Blastococcus saxobsidens DD2: one gene and its partner. The protein of the gene in region 1 interacts with the protein of each later gene in a pairwise test. Links are inferred from orthologs where the notes say so. Each region holds a gene or a part of one and is shown on either strand. Other genes may lie near its edges. The genes, in order: BLASA_RS09970 and BLASA_RS22960.

Region 1 (3,263 bases):
GGCCGTCACCGGCGCGCGCGGCGCCGGGCGTGCCGCACCGCGGCCCGACCTGCGGCTGGTACCGACCGGAACCGCTGCGCGGCCGCGCCGTCCGGCCCGCGGTTCGCTCCGCTCGCGCCGGGCACCGTTCGTGCTCCTGGTCGTCGCCCTCCTCGGCCTGACCACCCTCGGGCTGCTCGTCCTCAACACCGCGATCGCGGTGGACTCGCTGAAGGCCACCCAGCTGCGCGCCGACAACGCCGCCCGGGCCCAGGAGGTCCAGCGCCTCGAGCAGCTGGTCGTCTCCGGCAGCACCCCGGCCGCCGTCGCCGCCGCCGCCGTGGCCGCCGGCCTGGTGCCCGCCGGTGTCGCCGGCTACCTGGTGCTCGGCGCGGAGGGCACCACCACCCTGCGCGGCACGCCGGAGCCCGCGCCGCAGCCCCCCGCGCCGGAGCCCGCGCCGGCACCGGCTCCCGCACCGGCTCCCGGGTCCGCCCCCGCCCCGGCGGCCGCCGTCCCGGGTGGGAACTGACCCGTGCCCAGCAGCGTCCACGGACCCGGCGCCGGCCCCCGCACCCCGCGCACCGTGTCGCCCGGCCGGGGCGGGACCGGACCCTTCGTGTCCCGCCGTGCCCCCGGCACGCGGCGGAGCGGAGCCGGGCTGTCGGTCGACCAGCGCGGCCGCCGGAACAAGGTGGGCCTGGTCGTCCTGATCACCCTGCTCCTGGTCGTCGTCGGGCGATTGGTGGTCCTGCAGGGCATCGACGGCGCCGCCTACGCCAGCGCCGCGGAGCAGGACCGGCTGCGCACCTACCCGATCGCGGCCATCCGCGGGGAGGTCCTCGACCGGTCCGGGAAGCCGCTGGCCTACACCGTGGACGCCTCGCGCGTGGTGGCCGACCCGACCGTCGTCCGTGACCCGGCCCGCACGGCCCTGGCACTGACCACCCTGCTCGACGTCCCCGTTCCCGAGCTCACGGAGAAGCTCTCCGCGGACGGCCGGTACGTCGTCCTGGCGACCCAGGTGACGCCGGAGACGACCGATGCCATCGCCGACCTCGGGCTGTCCGGCATCCTCTTCGAGGACGACCCGGTCCGGCTGTACCCCTCCGGCGCCGTCGGCGGCCAGGTGGTCGGCTTCGTGGGGAGCGACGGCACCGGGCTCGCCGGGATCGAGCAGACCTTCGAGGAGCAGTTGTCGGGCACGCCCGGCCGGCGCACCGTGGAGGTCGGCAGCGGGGGCAATCCCATCCCGTCGGGCATCGACGAGTCCCTCCCGGCGACCGACGGCCACGACGTCACGCTGACCCTCGACCAGGACCTCCAGTTCGCCACCGACGAGCGGCTGGGCCAGGCGTGCACCGACGGCGCGACCACGCGGGCCTCCGCGGTCGTCCTCGAGGTCGCCTCCGGGCAGGTCGCGGCCATGGGCTCCTGCCCTGGCTACGACCCGGGCGCGTACTCCCGCACCGACCCCGACCTGCTGGGCAACTCCGTCATCTCCGACGTGTTCGAGCCCGGGTCGGTCATGAAGGCCGTGACGCTGGCCGCCGCCGTGGAGGAAGGGCTGGCCACGCCGGACCGGGTGCTCTCGGTCGACGGGCACATCGAGGCGGGCGACCGCGTGGTCCGGGACGCGCACGACCACGACCCGGTGGACTGGACGGTCACCGGCATCCTCGCGAAGTCCAGCAACGTCGGCACGATCATGCTGGCCCGCGAGGTCGGCGACGGAAAGCTCGAGGAGTACCTGCGGGCCTTCGGCGTGGGGGAGAAGACCGGCATCGAGCTCCCGGGTGAGAGCCGGGGCATCCTCGAGAGCTCCGCGGAGTGGACCGAGAGCCGTGCGGCCAACGTGCCCATCGGCCAGGGCGTCTCGGTCACCACGCTGCAGATGGCGTCCGTCTACCAGGCGATCGCGAACGGGGGCGTACGCGTCGAGCCACGCCTCGTGACCTCGGTGACCAGCCCGGGCGGCCGGTCCACGGCCACCCCCGAGCCCGCCCGCACCCGGGTGGTCAGCGAGTCCACCGCCGAGGCGCTCGCCTACATGCTCGAGGCCGTCGTCGGTCCCGGTGGCACGGCGCCGCTGGCCCAGATCGAGGGCTTCCGGGTGGCCGGGAAGACCGGTACCGCGCAGCGGGCCAATCCGGAGTGCAACTGCTACGCCGGCGGCGGTTACGTGACCACGTTCGTCGGATTCGCCCCCGCCGACGACCCGCAGTACGTCGTCGCCGTCGACCTGGAGCGCCCGACCAGCGACGCCGAGGGCGGCCAGGTCGCCGCCCCGGTCTTCGCCGACATCATGCGGGCCGCCCTGACCGCCGACCGCGTGGTGCCCTCGGGCACCGCCCGCCCCGAGTTCGAGCTGACCGGCGCCCCCTGACCCGTGCCCGGCCGTGCGCACGGGCGGCGCGCGGCCGGTCCCGCGCACGTGCGCCGGCCGGGGGACTGCCGCCGGTAGATTGGAGCCCCGTGACCCCGACCGAGCCCGGGGCGGCCCCGCGGGCCGCCGGGAACCGCCCGCTGCCCCTCTCGGAGCTCGCCGACCTCGTCGGCCTCCCCGTGCACGGGGATCCCGCCACCGCGGTCACCGGCGTCACGCTCTCCTCGACCGACGTCCGCGCCGGTGACCTGTACGCCGCCCTGCCCGGAGCGCGCACCCACGGCGCGGCCTACCTGGCCGACGCCGTGGCGGCCGGTGCCGTCGCGGTGCTGACCGATCCCGTCGGCCACGCCGCCGTGACCGATGCCGACCTGCCGGTCCTCGTGGTCGACGACCCGCGCGCGGTGCTCGGCGACGTGGCCGACCGCGTCTACGGCGAGCCCAGCGGCCGGCTCACCGTCGTGGGCATCACCGGCACCAACGGCAAGACCACCACCAGCTACCTGGTCGAGGCCGGGCTCGCCGCGGCCGAGCGGTCCACCGGGTTGATCGGGACGGTCCAGACCCGTACCCGCGGGCGGGCTGCCGACGGGACGCCGACCGTGACTGCGCTGCCCAGCGTGCGAACCACGCCCGAGGCCCCCGCGCTGCACGCACTGCTGGCCGGTATGGCCGACGCCGGTGTCTCCACCGTGGTCATGGAGGTCTCCAGCCACGCCCTCGCGCAGGGCCGCGTCGGGGGCGTGCGCTTCGCCGCCGCCGGGTTCACCAACCTCGGCCGCGACCATCTGGACTTCCACGCCGACATGGAGGACTACTTCCAGGCCAAGGCGCTGCTGTTCGACGGGCGCGCCGCGGTCGAGGTCGTGGACGTCGACGACCCCTACGGGCGCCGGCT
Region 2 (3,410 bases), 2.7 Mb from region 1 along the record:
CCGCATGGACGCCGCCCAGGACGAGTTCTCCGTGTACCAGGTCGAGGTGTGCCGCGGATGCGGCTGGAACCACCTGGACTGCTCGTACGTCCTGGGTGCCGAGCCGGAGCCGGGGCGGCAGCCCCGCCGCGGCCGGCGCCGGACGGCCACCGAGCAGTAGCCGGTCGACCGGCAGACGGCCCGCGTGACGCGCGGGCCGGGGATCGCACCTGGCGGTCCCGCCCGCTCCGCACAGCTGAAGAGAACCGCGCGTCCGGGCAGGTGCCCGGCGTCGACCGAGACAGTTCAGGAAGGGGTGTGTTCGTGCCCAGCCACGACGAGACCTCGCCCGTAGCACCGCGGGCCGGCTCGGTCCGACGGTCGCCGACCGCCCGTACCCGCAGCACCGGAGGCGGAGGCGGCTCCGGCCGTCCCCCCGCCGGCGGCTCGGGTCGTTCTCCGGTCCCGGGGCGCCCGGCCTCGCGTGGTGGCACCTCCGCCTCCCGGGGCGGTGCTCCCGCCTCCCGCCGCCCGCCGGCGTCCCGCGGTGGCAGCGCCGCCGGCCGCCCGGCCGGCAAGGGCAAGGGCACGGCGGCCCGCAGCAAGAAGCAGCGCCGCAACCGTCGGCTGAAGATGGCCGCCGGCGTCATGGGTGGCCTGTTCGCGCTGCTCTGCGTCTTCGTCGGCGTCGTCTACGCCACCACCGAGGTGCCGAGCCCCGACTCCGTCTCCACCAAGCAGACCACGGTCCTCCACTACGCCGACGGCGTCACCGAGATGGCCCGCCTTGGCGACGAGAACCGGACCAACGTGCCGCTGGCCCAGGTGAGCGAGGCGGCGCAGCGCGCGATGCTGGCGGCGGAGAACCGCAGCTTCTACACCGACCCGGGCATCTCCTTCACCGGCATCGTCCGGGCGGCCTGGAACAACCTGACCGGTGGCGAGACCCAGGGTGGTTCGACGATCACCCAGCAGTACGTGAAGAACGCCTTCCTGACGCACGACCAGACGTTCAGCCGCAAGTTCCAGGAGCTCTTCCTCGCCATCAAGCTGGACAACAACTTCTCGAAGGAGCAGATCCTCGAGAACTACCTCAACACCATCTACTACGGCCGCGGCGCCTACGGCATCGAGGCCGCGGCCAACACCTACTTCGGGGTTTCCGCCGCCGAGCTGACCCCGCAGCAGGGCGCCGTGCTCGCCGTCCTCGTCCGCAGCCCGTCCGGCTACGACCCGGAGACCAACCCCGAGGGTGCGCAGGACCGCTGGGGACTGGTGCTCGACGCGATGGTCGAGGAGGGCTGGCTGACCCCGGAGGAGCGGGCGGCCTCGGTGTACCCCGCCGTCCTGCCCCGGACCGGTAGCTCCCTGGGCATCCCCGAGGGCCCCGAGGGCCTGGTCGTGCAGCAGGTGATCGAGGAGCTGCTCGGGAAGGGCTACGACGAGCAGCAGATCAACGCCGGCGGCATGCAGATCACCACGACGATCAGCAAGCCGGCGCAGGATGCCGCGGTGGCCGCCGTGCAGCAGGTCATGGAGGGCGAGCCGGAGAACCTGCGGGAGGCGCTGGTCTCCGTCGATCCGCGCACCGGCGCGGTCATCGCGTACTACGGCGGCCAGAAGGGTGCCGGCCAGGGGGTCATCGACTACGCCATGGCGCAGCGGCAGCCGGGATCGTCGGTGAAGCCCTACGTGCTGGCCGCCGCCCTGGAGCAGGGGATCGGCATCCAGGCGCGCCGCGACGGCAGCTCGCCGCAGGAGTTCCCCGACCGGCCGGGCCTGCCGGTGACCAACTCCGGCGACGCCAGCTGCGCGGCGTGCACGCTGACCGAGGCCATCACCAAGTCGCTCAACACCACCTTCTACGGCCTGGCCTTCGAGGTGGGCCCCGAGAAGGTGCGCGAGGTCATCCGCACGGCCACCGGCCTGCCCGATGTCTGGGAGTCCGGGATCCTGGCGGACAGGAAGGTCCTGGTGAGCGGTGAGGGCTCGACCGGTTCCTCGATCGGCATCGGGGAGTACGAGCTCCGCCCGTTCGACCAGGCGCAGGGCTTCGCCACCCTGGCCGCCGGCGGCGTCTTCCGCGACGCGTACTTCGTCTCCAAGGTGACCGACGGCGCCGGCACGGTGCTCGACCAGCAGCCGGGCCAGGCGGGTGAGCAGGTCCTGCCGGCGAACGTCGTCAACGACGTCACCGTGGCGCTGAAAGAGGTCGCCTCCTACTCCCGTCGGGACCTGGACGGTGGCCGGGAGGTCGCCGCCAAGACCGGTACGCAGGGGCTCGACCGGGAGAACAACTCCGACGCCTGGATGGTCGGATACACCCCGTCGGTCGCCACCGCGGTGTGGATGGGCAACGACTCGCCTCAGGACCCGATCATCGACTCGAGGGAGCGGATCATCTACGGCGCGGGCCTGCCCGGCGCGATCTGGCAGGAGTACATGAACGCCGTCCTCGCCGGGACGCCGGAGGAGGACCTGCCCGACAAGGCGCTGATCAAGGGTGACACGGGCGACGGCGTGGAGCTGCCCGAGCCCGAGCCGGCGCCCCGGCCGGCGCCGGAGCCCGCGCCCAGGCCGGTGGTCGTCGACACCGACGGGGACGGCGTCCCCGACAGCAGGGACTACTCGCCGCGAGACCCCTCCGTGACCACGAAGCCGGTGGACACGGACGGGGACGGCGTCCCGGACGACAAGGACTTCGCTCCGAACGACCCGACGGTGACCAAGAAGCCGGAGCCGAAGCCCGAGCCGGAGCCCGAGCCGGAGCCGGAGCCGGTCATCGACGCCGACAAGGACGGCGTGCCCTTCGGCACGGACCCCGATGACAACGACCCCGCCGTTCCCGGGACCGCACCCGGCTCCCCCGCCCTGCCCCCCAACGGCAACGGCAACGGCAACGGCAACAACGGTGGCTGACCGGCGCACGGCAGACTGATGCCGTGACCGGGCCGCTCGACGAGGGCACCCCCACGGACCCCTCCGGAGTTTCTCCGGAGGGGTCCGTGGTCGTTCCACGTGGAACGCGGCCACCCGAGCGGCGGGACCGGGTGATCCCGTCGTGGGACGACCCGGTCGCCCGCCAGGCCAGCGAGGCCGTGGGCGGGCCATGGGGCCGGTTCGCCGTGACCGGCCGCGCGCTGTTCTGGACGCCGCTGCGGGTGTGCCTGCTCCTCACCACGCTCGCTGCGGCGGTGGCCTGGCTGAAGCAGGCGCCGTGCTCCGACGGCAACTGGGCGGGCTTCGTGCAGTACACCCATCTCTGCTACTCGGACGGGGTCCCGCTGTTCGCCCTGTACGGGCTGGACGAGGGGGCGGTCCCGTACCTGGACTCGGCCGTCGAGTACCCGGTCCTCACCGGTGGGTTCATGGCCGTCGCGGCCGCGCTGTCCGGCCTGTACGACCGCGCGGCGGCAGCGTCCGGCCTGCTG

What was found.
Region 2: the proteins of BLASA_RS09970 (region 1) and BLASA_RS22960 interact in binary tests that used the Escherichia coli proteins (3 or more experiments, as listed by UniProt). The link is inferred for Blastococcus saxobsidens DD2 from one-to-one orthologs.

The regions. Positions count from the first base shown.
Region 1 is NC_016943.1:2,108,491-2,111,753, forward strand. Bases 29-2,981 are described here. They hold BLASA_RS09970 (peptidoglycan D,D-transpeptidase FtsI family protein), read left to right. Parts: upstream 29-598; coding sequence 599-2,365; downstream 2,366-2,981. Other genes in these bases: BLASA_RS25390 (hypothetical protein), read left to right, coding at 131-511; BLASA_RS09975 (UDP-N-acetylmuramoyl-L-alanyl-D-glutamate--2,6-diaminopimelate ligase), read left to right, coding at 2,455-2,981. In the rest of the region: more of BLASA_RS09975, read left to right, coding at 2,982-3,263. UniProt on the Escherichia coli protein: Essential cell division protein that catalyzes cross-linking of the peptidoglycan cell wall at the division septum. Required for localization of FtsN.
Region 2 is NC_016943.1:4,844,338-4,847,747, reverse strand. What follows is about bases 1-3,100. They hold BLASA_RS22960 (transglycosylase domain-containing protein), read left to right. Parts: upstream 1-303; coding sequence 304-2,898; downstream 2,899-3,100. Other genes in these bases: BLASA_RS22955 (glycosyltransferase family 87 protein), read left to right, coding at 2,985-3,100; BLASA_RS22965 (DUF5318 family protein), read left to right, coding at 1-160. In the rest of the region: more of BLASA_RS22955, read left to right, coding at 3,101-3,410. UniProt on the Escherichia coli protein: Cell wall formation. Synthesis of cross-linked peptidoglycan from the lipid intermediates.